DNA from 4 places in the Proteus sp. G2626 genome. Region 4 is predicted to be linked to each of the others. Evidence: predicted binding sites of a transcription regulator. Region 4 holds the regulator's gene; each other region holds the start of a gene.

The links. The regulator CRP, encoded in region 4, controls carbon source genes, mostly activating them, when cyclic AMP is high. The targets are predictions, from matches to a motif close to ATGTGANNNNNNTCACAT.
Region 1: a site for CRP is predicted at 1,237-1,254, ahead of hpt (hypoxanthine phosphoribosyltransferase). Genes of this name have one in related genera too.
Region 2: a site for CRP is predicted at 1,713-1,730, ahead of deoC (deoxyribose-phosphate aldolase). Genes of this name have one in related genera too.
Region 3: a site for CRP is predicted at 1,884-1,901, ahead of GWJ05_RS11475 (NupC/NupG family nucleoside CNT transporter). Genes of this name have one in related genera too.

What each region holds. Positions count from the first base shown of each region.
Region 1 covers NZ_JAABNH010000009.1:125,867-129,085, forward strand. The annotation lists gene can (carbonate dehydratase) at 1-516, shown strand, start outside; gene hpt (hypoxanthine phosphoribosyltransferase) at 589-1,131, opposite strand; gene cueO (multicopper oxidase CueO) at 1,291-2,871, opposite strand; gene GWJ05_RS05035 (YacC family pilotin-like protein) at 3,085-3,219, shown strand, end outside.
Region 2 covers NZ_JAABNH010000007.1:200,974-204,192, reverse strand. The annotation lists gene GWJ05_RS03380 (NupC/NupG family nucleoside CNT transporter) at 138-1,439, shown strand; gene deoC (deoxyribose-phosphate aldolase) at 1,962-2,741, shown strand; gene deoA (thymidine phosphorylase) at 2,809-3,219, shown strand, end outside.
Region 3 covers NZ_JAABNH010000026.1:92,345-95,563, reverse strand. The annotation lists gene GWJ05_RS11485 (MarR family winged helix-turn-helix transcriptional regulator) at 1-254, shown strand, start outside; gene GWJ05_RS11480 (DUF3820 family protein) at 257-472, opposite strand; gene GWJ05_RS11475 (NupC/NupG family nucleoside CNT transporter) at 639-1,823, opposite strand; gene ligA (NAD-dependent DNA ligase LigA) at 2,053-3,219, opposite strand, start outside.
Region 4 covers NZ_JAABNH010000025.1:238,218-241,436, forward strand. The annotation lists gene GWJ05_RS10900 (aminodeoxychorismate synthase component II) at 1-166, shown strand, start outside; gene argD (bifunctional acetylornithine/succinyldiaminopimelate transaminase) at 284-1,501, shown strand; gene crp (cAMP-activated global transcriptional regulator CRP) at 1,598-2,230, opposite strand; gene GWJ05_RS10915 (OsmC family protein) at 2,543-2,950, shown strand; gene GWJ05_RS10920 (phosphoribulokinase) at 3,039-3,219, opposite strand, start outside.

The DNA of each region.
Region 1 (3,219 bases), on a different contig from region 4:
CGCGTTCCAGCAGAAAAATTGATCAATGCAGCACCGGGTGACTTATTTGTTCACCGTAATGTAGCAAACTTAGTCATCCATACCGATTTAAACTGCCTTTCAGTGATCCAATATGCGGTTGATGTATTACAAGTTGAGCATATTATTGTCTGTGGACACTATGGCTGTGGTGGCATTGAAGCGGCCATTGAAGGAACTGAATTAGGACTTATCAATAACTGGTTACTGCATATCCGCGATATTTGGTACAAGCACAGCTCAATGTTAGGTGAACTTGCCCCACAAGATAGGTTAAACCTACTTTGTGAACTCAACGTTATCGAACAAGTGTATAACCTCGGTCACTCTACTATAATGCAAGCCGCGTGGAAACGTGGGCAAAAAGTGATGATCCACGGCTGGGTTTATGGTTTAAATAATGGTGAATTGCACGATCTCGATGTCACCTCAGATAGCCGTGAAAAGCTTGAACTTTCTTATCGTCAAGCAATGGCAAAATTAAGTCATCCACGTTAATAAACACATTCTATTCAATAAAAAACCCGCCTAAAGCGGGTTTTTTCACTTCTATTTTAAGTCAACAAATAATTACTCATCTAATAATGTTACATGCCCAATATAAGGCAGATGGCGATAACGCTGTGCGTAATCAATACCGTAACCAATAACGAATTTATCTTCGATGGAATAACCAATCCACTCAACGGGTACATCTACTTCACGGCGAGAGGGTTTATCCAACAGAGTACAGATAGAAATAGAAGCAGGCTCACGTAAGCTTAAAATCTCTTTAACGCGGTTTAAGGTATTACCTGAGTCAATGATATCTTCAACAATCAGAACATCTTTACCACGGATATCTTCATCGAGATCTTTAATGATTTTAACGTCACGCGTTGACGTCATCCCATTACCGTAACTTGATACAGTCATAAAATCGACTTCATGGTTCACGTCAATTTCACGGCATAAATCTGCCATAAAAATAAAAGAACCTTTTAACAAGCCGATTAAGACAAGATCATGTTGACCTTGACGTGGGCGGTAATGTTCTGTGATTTCACGACCTAGCTCAGCAATACGCTGTTTGATCTCTTCTTCAGAGATCATGACATCAACAATATGTTTCATGATTAATTTCGATTGGGTTAACGGGGAAAGCAAACGATTGTACCAGAACTTCCCTCATCATGCGATGATCTGATTTAATGAAAATAAAGGCACAAAATATTAATCTTGTGCTCTTTATCAATTTATCTTACTGATATTAATAATTTTTATAGTGATAGATTATTTACTCACGGTAAATCCTGCCATCATCCCCGTATCTTCATGTTCTAATAAATGGCAGTGTGCCATAAATGGGTGCTGTTTTGTCGCTAAATGGTCAAACTTTGCAAGAATTTCGCTAAGTTGTCCTTCAACTTTCACAATATCTTTCCAACCTTGGCGATGCTTCTCTGGTGCTCTACCATTTTCAGATAAAATACGAAATTGTGTACCATGAACATGGAATGGATGTAGCATCATGTCACCACGACCAGAAACAACCCAACGCTCATAAACGCCTTGTTTCACATCAAATGCAGGTTCAGTCATTGAGAATGGAATACCATTGATACTATTGGCATTATAGATATCTAAATCACCATTTCCATGACCGCAATTCATCCCACCGCCCATCATGCCACTGCCGTTACCTTGTCGCATATGACTCATCCCATGATGAATGCCCGCTAATGCTTTATCACCATAACGTTCTGTTAATAGCATCATACCTTGCATATCTAAACGCATATCCATACGTAAATGTAATGTCCGCGTTGAAAGATTGCTGAGTGTTGGTAATGCTGGAATAAGTGCTAATTGCTCAGGTAATAAGCCTTGCCCTTTTTCTGCTGATGGTAATAAACGCAACACAGGGAGTACATTGTCAAATGGCGCTAAAACCATCCCCATTTGGCGTACGGGTAAAGTAACAATATCAAAATCACGCCCATCAGACGTATCCACTAAAACTTCAAAGCGCTCACCCATTAAAATCGGCAATTCAGTCACTTTGACAGGTTCCGCTAACAACCCTCCATCGCTAGCAATAACATACATTGGTCTACCATCACTTGTGGCAAGGTTTAAACTTCGCGCATTACAACCATTTAAGAAGCGTAATCTGATCCAGCCTTTTGGCACAATATGTTGTGGTTGAATTGCACCGTTAGTTAACATCATATCGCCAAACCAACCAATTGCAGCACTCATAACATCGAGTTGATAATCGATTTGTCCATCACTGTCTAAACGCTTGTCTTGTAAAATAACGGGCAAATCATCAACACCCCAGCGATTTGGCAATTTACGGCTTGCGGTTTCATCATCTTCAATAATGACCAATCCGCCTAATCCCATAGCGACTTGTTGTCCCGTAACGCCATGAGTATGAGGGTGGAACCAGCACGTAGATTCTGCTTGATTTGGTGTAAAAGTGACTGTACGAGATTTCCCAGGTTCAATCATTGCTTGTGGGCCACCGTCTTCTTCACCGCTAATTTCAAGACCATGCCAATGAACCGTTGTCGTTTCTGGCAATTTATTATTGATATTAATAGTGACTGGTTGGCCTCGTTTAAGTTTCAGAGCGGGACCTAATAAACTGCCGTTATAACCCCATGTGGTTGTGCTTGCATTGGGAATAAATTGGGAAACACCTTGTTGAATATTAAGAACAATCTTTTGTTGAGCATCAGGCGTAATTTGAGGTGGAATAGCCAATGAAGGCGTGTTACTTTGGGCGAACGCAAAACGACTCCAGCTCGGCAATAATGTTACAGCACTCAATGTTGCGCCTAATTTTAAAAATTCACGACGTTGCATAATATATTCCTTTGAATAAAAACAAGTTATTCTGTCTTTATTGAGATAAGACGAATAAAAAAGCCTTGTAACCTATTACCGATGCTAAAGTTTCCCCTTACTGGAAGGTCAATTTAAAACCCAACAAAATAGCGGGTCTTTGCAAAACTTTTAACTACATTAAGCCAAATAACAAAACTTGCTAAATCATCACACAAAGGAACAGCATACCTAATGAAAAAAATGTTCGCCTTGTTCTGCACGTTAACGCTTTCTTTTTTTATGCTCGTTTCTTCAAGTGCAAAAGCATTAACCTATACACAAGCAGAAGACTTGGCAGATTTAACCGCCATCTACCTTTTTTTAAAT
Region 2 (3,219 bases), on a different contig from region 4:
TTCCAGACTCTATTTGTGATGGATGTTGAGGGTTCTTTTCTTAGACTAGGTATAATTATCTGGCAAAAAGAGTCAATAAGCTCGACTAGAGCGTTATTGATAATCCATTAAATTTTTATATGAACAGGGATCCTTCAATGCAACTCATTATGAGCTTGGTCGGAATGGCAACATTAATATTGATAGCCGTTCTATTTTCCAGCAATCGACGTGCAATTAGACTACGTACAGTTGGTGGCGCATTCCTTATTCAGATTGGCTTAGGTGCATTTGTTCTTTATTCCGACAGTGGTCGTGAGGTACTTCTTGCGATTTCTGATGGCGTTAAGAATGTTATTGATTACGGCAATAATGGGATGAGTTTCCTGTTTGCAGGCCTAGTATCAGATAAAATGTTCGAGTTGTTTGGTGGTGGCGGTTTTGTATTCGCCCTACGCGTACTGCCTGTTATCGTATTTTTCTCTTCACTAATAGCAGTACTGTATTACCTTGGTATTATGCAAGTTGTCATTAAAATTCTTGGTGGTGGCTTACAAAAAGTACTGGGTACATCTCGAACAGAATCTATGTCTGCAACGGCAAATATTTTCGTTGGACAAACAGAAGCTCCACTTGTTGTTCGCCCTTATATTGCAAGAATGACAACCTCAGAACTCTTTGCTGTTATGTGTGGTGGTTTAGCCTCTGTTGCAGGTTCTGTACTTGCTGGATATGCCAGCATGGGCGTACCGTTGGAGTATCTGATCACCGCATCCTTTATGGCGGCTCCAGGTGGTTTACTCTTTGCTAAATTGTTGATCCCTGAAACCGAAACCCCTGATGATCAAAAAGATGCGTTTGATAAAATGGCAGATGACGAAAAACCAGCCAATATTATCGATGCAGCTGCTGCTGGTGCCTCTTCTGGTTTACAGCTAGCTCTTAACGTGGGAGCCATGTTACTGGCTTTTGTTGCTTTGATTGCATTAGTTAATGGTATCCTTGGAGGCATTGGTGGCTGGTTTGGTTATGAGAATTTCTCATTAGAATTGGTGTTTGGTTGGGTGTTTGCACCTATAGCCTTCTTGATTGGTGTTCCTTGGAGTGAAGCAACCATTGCAGGCTCATTTATTGGACAAAAAATTGTTATCAATGAGTTCTATGCTTATTCTGAATTTAGTAAATACCTTCAAGAAGATGCACTTGTTGCTGGTTCAGGACTGGTGGTGCTATCAGAGCAAACGAAGATAATCATCTCTTTTGCACTGTGTGGCTTTGCTAACCTTTCCTCCGTTGCTGTATTATTAGGCGGTTTAGGTGGAATGGCGCCAAATCGCCGTAAAGATGTGGCGCGTTTGGGGATGAAAGCTGTGCTTGCAGGTACACTTTCTAACTTAATGAGTGCAACTATTGCAGGATTCTTCTTTGCATTAACGGCAATGGCTGTTGTTGCTGCTTAATTGATTTTTTTATTGTGAAGAGCAGATAGGGTTCGCCTATCTGCTCTTTTTATGTTTGTTTTCTGCTGTAATGTTAACTACTTTTACTGTGTGAGATATTTCGCAGTTTGTATTGAATATGGTCAAAAGTCTGTCATTTCATATCAATTGCACTTTTTTTTACGTTATAAAGACGACTTAGAAACGGTATTCGAGTAATATTAAACCAGAAAATAACCATTATGTGATTTCTATCACATTTATATGTCACTGGTTGCAAGTTGTATTTGATTAGTGTGATGTAAAGCACATCTAATTGTTCCTTAGCGTGTTCAAATAAGATGTGCTGAAACTTCATGGAATGGCGAAGGCTCAATGTCGGGTCGCCGAAGTGAGCATAGCGCGGTGAGAGGGAGCTCAGCTGTCGTTGTAGCACAAGTTACAACAACATCTTCAAGGAACCAAGTCCGCTCGCCAACAAATTTAATCGCTAACCTTAAGCGTACGCCCACAAGGGCTTGAGAAACATCGTTGGAGAGTTTTATGACAGATTTAACCGCTGCAGCGCGCCTTGCGCTGTCTTTGATGGATTTAACTACGTTAAATGATGACGACACTGATGCAAAAGTGACTGCGTTATGTCATCAGGCTAAAAGCCCAGAAGGCAATACAGCCGCTATTTGTATCTACCCACGTTTTATTCCGTTAGCACGTAAAGTGTTACGCGAACAAGGTACACCAGAAATCCGTATTGCAACCGTAACTAACTTCCCTCATGGTAATGATGATTTAGATATCGCATTAGCAGAAACCAATGCGGCATTAGCTTATGGCGCAGATGAGGTTGACGTTGTTTTCCCTTACCGTACATTTATGGCAGGTAATGAGCAAATCGGTTTTGATATCGTTAAAGCATGTAAAGAGGCTTGCGTAGAAGCCGGTGCTTTACTGAAAGTTATTATTGAAACGGGTGAGCTGAAAGAACCAGAACTTATCCGTAAAGCCTCTGAAATTTCAATCAAAGCAGGTGCTGACTTTATTAAAACTTCGACAGGTAAAGTGCCTGTAAATGCAACACTGGAAAGCGCTGAGTTAATGATCCAAGTGATCCACGATATGGGGGTTGGCAAAGATGTAGGTTTTAAACCTGCAGGTGGTGTTCGTACCGCTGAAGAAGCTGCTCAATATCTAGCATTAGCTAACCGCATTATGGGTGACAACTGGGTTGATGCCCGTCACTTCCGTTTTGGCGCCTCAAGCTTGTTAGGGAATTTATTAGCTACTTTAGGTCATGGCGAACAAAAATCATCTAGTGGTTACTAATCCATTCGTGTAATACGCCTACGTCATATTGTGGGCGTTATCAATGCTATAAAGCCAGGAGGTTGCAGTGTTTCTTGCCCAAGAAATTATTCGTAAAAAACGTGATGGTCATCCTTTAACTGAGGAAGAAATTCGTTTTTTCATTAATGGCGTCAGAGATAATACTGTTTCTGAAGGTCAAATTGCTGCATTAGCAATGACTATTTATTTCCACGACATGACTATGCCTGAGCGTGTTGCTTTGACATTAGCCATGCGTGATTCCGGTACTGTATTGAACTGGAAAAGCCTAAATTTAAATGGCCCAATTGTTGATAAACATTCAACCGGTGGTGTAGGTGATGTTACTTCACTGATGTTAGGGCCAATGGTTGCCGCATGTGGCGGTTATGTTCCAATGATTTCTGGTCGTGGATTAGGTCATACAGGTGGAACATTAGATAAACTCGAAGCCATTCCTGGCTTTGATATTTTCCCT
Region 3 (3,219 bases), on a different contig from region 4:
CGAAGTTTATGCGAGGATTAAAAGCCTTAGGCTTTATTACACAATATCGTTCTGAGAAAGATAAACGCGAATTTATTACTCAACTAACCGATGAAGGGCATGCATTTTTAGAAAGGGCTGCATTAGGCCGAAAGCAGAATGCAAAAAAAATTCAGGAAAGATTAACAATTGAAGAGCAAACATTATTTATTGAATTAAGTCAAAAAATTATTAATGCATTAACATCTGAAAAATTAGGTATAAATAATGATTAAGATCACCGCTTTAATGGCTTCAATAGTCCCTCTAACCCTTCAATTTTAATTGCAAGGGTCATCTCCATGAGTTGCCCTAATTTTCCTTCTGGGAACGCCCCTTTCTTAGCAAACCATAATAAATACTCTTCAGGCAAATCGACCAACATTCGTCCTTTATACTTTCCAAATGGCATTTGTGTATTTGCTATATCAATAAGGTGTTGTTTCTCGAGCATGTTATATACCACTTTGTCATCGAAGGAATAGAGTCGATTATAAGGTAATTGAAAGATAAAAAAAGCAGTACCCGAAGGCACTGCTTGATTTTCTGTTACCTAATTAACAAATAACTCGGTTTACATTGTTATTTTATTCACATGCTATCTGTTTTATCTTGAGTGATTAAACAAACAGACCCGCGATAGCCGCAGATAAGAAGCTCACTAATGTAGAGCCGAACAGTAATTTCAGACCAAAACGAGAAACAACGTTACCTTGCATTTCGTTTAAACCTTTAATCGCACCTGCAACAATTCCGATTGAAGAGAAGTTAGCAAATGAAACTAAGAATACCGATAAAATACCCACTGAACGGGGTGAAATATCAGCTGCAATATCTTGTAAGCTACCCATGGCAACAAATTCGTTAGAGACTAATTTTGTTGCCATCACACTACCAACACGTAATGCGTCTTGTTCTGGTACACCAATCACCCATGCTAATGGATAGAAAACGTAACCTAAGCAATCTTGGAAACTGATACCAAAAATCATACTGAAAATTGCATTCACTGCAGCAATTAAGGCAATGAAACCAATCAGCATTGCAGCCACGATTAACGCAACCTTGAAGCCTGCTAAGATATATTCACCTAACATTTCAAAGAAGCTTTGGCCTTCATGCAGATTCCCCATTTGAATGTCTTCTTCATTCTCAACAGAATATGGGTTTATTACAGAAAGGACGATAAAAGTACTGAACATATTCAGTACTAAAGCAGCAACAACATATTTTGGATCTAGCATTGTCATGTATGCACCAACAATTGACATTGATACTGTCGACATAGCTGTTGCAGCCATCGTGTACATACGACGCTGGGACATTTTTCCTAATACATCTTTATAGGCAATAAAGTTCTCTGATTGCCCAAGAACTAATGAGCTCACTGCGTTGAATGATTCTAATTTCCCCATACCGTTCACTTTGGAAAGCACAGTACCGATAATGCGGATCACGAAAGGTAATACTTTGATATGTTGAAGAATACCAATTAATGCAGAAATAAAGATAATTGGACAAAGTACATTCAGGAAGAAGAATGCTAAACCACCTTTCATCATGCCACCAAATACAAATTCAGTCCCTTGAGCGGCATAACCTAATAAGTGATCAAATAATCCAGCGAAGCCACGAACAAAGCCTTCACCAACATCAGAGTTGAGGAAGAACCATGCCAATGCGATTTCAATAACTAATAACTGCACGATATAACGCAGACGGATCCCTTTGCGGTTATTACTCGCAATGAATGCTAATGCGCCAATAACGGCGAGTGCCAAAACGAAGTGAATGATAGAAGACATGCATGCTCCAAAAATAAAAATAAATCTTGAGGAGCATTTTATGTAACGCGTAACATTACGATGTGACTATTGTCACAATATCATGAAACTGCATACACACTAATTATTAAATAAGATAGGTTGATCACACTTTATGAGTTACTAAAGAAACATTAAATGTAAATTTCGCTTAAGTAAAAAAATGCTACTGAGAGCATTTCTCAGTAGCATTTATCAAATAATAGAGTGATTATTTAGATTGATCAAGTAATCTTATCATTTCATCTTCATCAATAACGGTTATCTCTAACTCGTTAGCTTTCACTAACTTAGAGCCCGCGGCTTCGCCCGCTATCACCATATCTGTCTTCTTAGAAACACTTCCACTCACTTTTGCTCCTAAAGCAATTAATCTGTCTTTTGCTTCATCACGTGTTAATTGTGATAATGAACCCGTTAACACCACCGTTTTACCTGCAAAAGGATTATCGCCCGCTTCATGAGTCACAATCACGGGTGCTTGCCATGTAATACCTGCATCATTAATTAGCTGGTCAATAACTGTTTTATTGTGTTCTTCTTGGAAAAAATTCACAACATGCTTAGCCACAATATCACCCACATCAGGGACTGATTTTAGCGCTTCAACATCTGCATTTCGTAATGCATCAAGCGTAGGAAAATGGGCTGTTAATCCACTTGCCGTAGCTTCACCTACTTCTCTAATTCCAAGTGCATAAATAAAACGCGCAAAAGTCGTTGATTTGGCTTTATCTAATGCTGTAATTAATTTTTTGGCTGATTTCTCACCCATTCGCTCTAAACCAGACAGGATTTTTTCATCTAAACGAAAAAGATCAGCAGGTGTTTTGACATACTCTTTTTCAACCAATTGGTCGATAATTTTATCGCCCATACCATCAACGTCCATCGCGCGACGAGAAACAAAATGCTTAAGAGCTTCTTTACGCTGTGCACCGCAAATCAACCCCCCAGTACAACGTGCAACGGCTTCGCCTTCAATACGCTCTATATCAGATTGGCAAATTGGGCATTGCGTTGGAAAAACAATCTTTTGTGCATCGGTAGGACGTTTCTCTTCAATCACACTAACAACCTGAGGAATAACGTCACCTGCACGACGAATAATCACAGTATCGCCAATGCGTATTCCTAAACGTTCAATTTCATCGGCATTGTGTAATGTGGCATTACTCACAACAACACCAGCAACTTGTACCGGCTCTAAACGCGCAACGGGAGTAATTGCGCCAGTACGACCAACCTGGAATTCAACATCTTTAATGATAGTCATTTGCTCTTGTGCTTGAAATTTATAAGCAATTGCCCAACGTGGTGCTCTTGAAACAAAACCCAACTCTTCTTGCAGAGCAATATCATCCACTTTAATCACAAC
Region 4 (3,219 bases):
ACCAGTGCCTTTTGAAGTAACGGCATGGAGCCAACATGATGGCAATGTTGATGAAATTATGGGTATTCGTCATCGTACACTTCCAATTGAAGGGGTTCAGTTTCACCCAGAAAGTATTTTAAGTGAACAAGGCCATGAGTTATTAAATAATTTTCTTAAATATTAATAAGATAGTATTTAAATAACAAAATAACGCCTTTTTATACAAAACCACATTTGATTTTTTATTCATATTTAGTGATTATATTTTCATATTAAAGACGAATAACGATCAGGTGGGGTAATGACAAAACAAAGTATCAACCGGGCAACTTACGATCAAGTAATGTTGCCAATTTATTCACCCGCAGAATTTATTCCTGTTAAAGGGGTGGGAAGTCGAGTTTGGGATCAGCAAGGAAAATCTTATATTGATTTTGCTGGTGGTATTGCCGTGTTGGCATTAGGACATGCTCATCCTGCTCTCAATCAAGCATTGAAAGAACAAAGTGAAAAACTTTGGCATGTGAGTAATATTTTCACGAATGAGCCTGCACTGCGTTTAGCACAAAAGCTCATTGATAACACATTTGCAGAACGTGTCTTTTTTGCTAATTCTGGCGCCGAAGCAAATGAGGCCGCATTTAAACTCGCTCGCCATTATGCAATCACCCGCCATCATCCTTATAAAACCAAAATTATTGCCTTTCACCATGCCTTCCATGGTCGAACCTTGTTTACAGTATCGGTTGGAGGACAACCTAAATACGCCGATGGTTTTGGCCCAAAACCTGCTGATATCGTACATATTCCTTTTAATGATTTAGATGCAGTGAAAGCCGTTATTGATGATCATACTTGTGCCGTTGTGTTAGAGCCAGTACAAGGTGAAGGTGGTGTAACAGCAGCAACCCCTGAATTTATGAGAGGGCTACGTGAGCTGTGCGATAAACATCAAGCATTACTTGTCCTTGATGAAGTACAAACAGGTATGGGGCGTACAGGTAAGCTTTTTGCTTATATGCATTATGATGTGACACCAGACATTATTACCACGGCAAAGGCACTCGGAAGTGGTTTTCCGCTCAGTGCGATGTTAACGACACAAGAGATAGCGTCAGTAATGGGGGTAGGAACTCATGGTACAACTTATGGGGGGAATCCATTAGCGTGTGCAGTGGGCAATGTCGCTTTTGATTTAATCAATACACCTGAGGTACTTAAGGGAGTAGAAAAGCGCTATCAGTGGATTGTAGACGAGCTCACAGCAATAAATCAAACCTACAACGTCTTTTCGCAAATCCGTGGGCAAGGATTATTGATTGGCGCACAACTCGCACCACAATATGAAGGCAAAGCAAAAATATTATTAGGGCTGGCTGCAAAGCAGGGATTAATGATGTTAAATGCAGGCGCTGATGTTATGCGTTTTACACCCTCATTAATTATTACCCAAGAAGAATTACAAGAGGGGATGGTCGCATTAAAAGCCGCCATTGCCGCGTTTGTAGAAGGGGTATAGTTATTAAAAAACCCCATCAGCAAGGATGGGGTTCATACCGTTCTTTTTATCAATAGCTCTTTTGTATAGAGCTATTGTTTGTTCGGGTGGGGAAAATTAGCGAGTTCCGTAAACGACGATAGTTTTACCGTGTGCTGAGATCAGGTTTTGATCTTCTAGCATTTTAAGAATACGGCCTACAGTTTCGCGTGAACAACCCACGATTTGACCAATTTCCTGACGTGTAATTTTAATTTGCATGCCATCAGGGTGTGTCATCGCATCAGGTTGTTTTGCTAAGTTTAATAAGGTTTGTGCAATACGGCCTGTTACATCAAGGAAAGCAAGGTTACCTACTTTTTCTGATGTGGTTTGTAATCTGTTCGCCATTTGAGCTGATAGGCGCATCAGAATGTCAGGGTTAACCTGAATTAATTGGCGGAATTTTTTATAGGAAATTTCTGCTACTTCACAGGCTGTTTTTGCTCTAACCCATGCACTACGTTCTTGATCTTCTTCAAATAATCCGAGTTCACCGATGAAATCCCCCTGATTTAGGTAGGAGAGGATCATTTCTTTTCCTTCTTCATCTTTAATAAGAACAGCCACGGAACCTTTAACAATATAATAAAGTGTTTCCGCTTTCTCACCTTGGTGGATCAGCGTGCTCTTGGATGGATATTTGTGAATATGGCAGTGTGACAAAAACCATTCAAGAGTCGGGTCTGTTTGCGGCTTGCCGAGAACCATTCGCGTTATCCTCTGTACGTTAAATGCAGCCTTTCAAAACGGATAGGCTCCCTTTTGAGACAGCGTGCTTAAAAATCCTATCTTGACCTATTAACTTCCTGAGAACACGGTAAGTTAATATGGAGTAGATTATAATAAATGAGAAAATAATGCATTGATCTTAACCACTATCATCAAGCAGATATTGTTTTTAACACAATTAGTGCATTAAGTCTCGTTTTACGCAGTCAGCATAATAAACCTATTTGCTAATTGCTAGTTGAATTATGAGAATGTACTCTTTTAGTTTCTGTCATGTTTAGGGGAAAATAAATGGAAGCACGCGTTAAGTGGGTTGAAGATTTATCTTTTGTTGGGGAATCTTCATCGGGTCATCAAATTATGATGGATGGAAACTCTGGTGATAAAGCACCAAGCCCAATGGAAATGGTCTTAATTGCTGCGGGTGGATGTAGTGCTATTGATGTCGTCAGTATTTTACGTAAAGGTCGTCATCAAGTGACTGATTGTGAAGTGAAATTAACTTCAGAGCGTCGAGAAGAAGCCCCTCGTTTATTCACTGATATCAATTTGCATTTTATCGTTTCAGGTAAAGAACTCACAGATAAAATTGTTGAACGAGCGGTTCAATTATCTGCAGAAAAATATTGTTCTGTTTCTTTAATGTTAGGAAAAGCAGCTAATATTACACATTCATTTGAAATAAAAGATGCTGAATAAATTTGATATTTTAAAATAAAGTTTAATTTAGAAATAATATCCCTTAATTAAGGGGATATTATTTTTATAGAAATAGATTTTATTTTGGTTAACTGATTTTTTCGCCATTTAATAATTTTTTGACTAATGGCGCCATAATTAATTCCATTGCTAATCCTAATTTCCCACCAGGCACGACAATCGTATTGATTGTTGACATAAATGAGCCATGCAACATCGCGAGTAAATAAGGAAAATCAATATCGGTTAAGCCTCGAAAACGAATAACA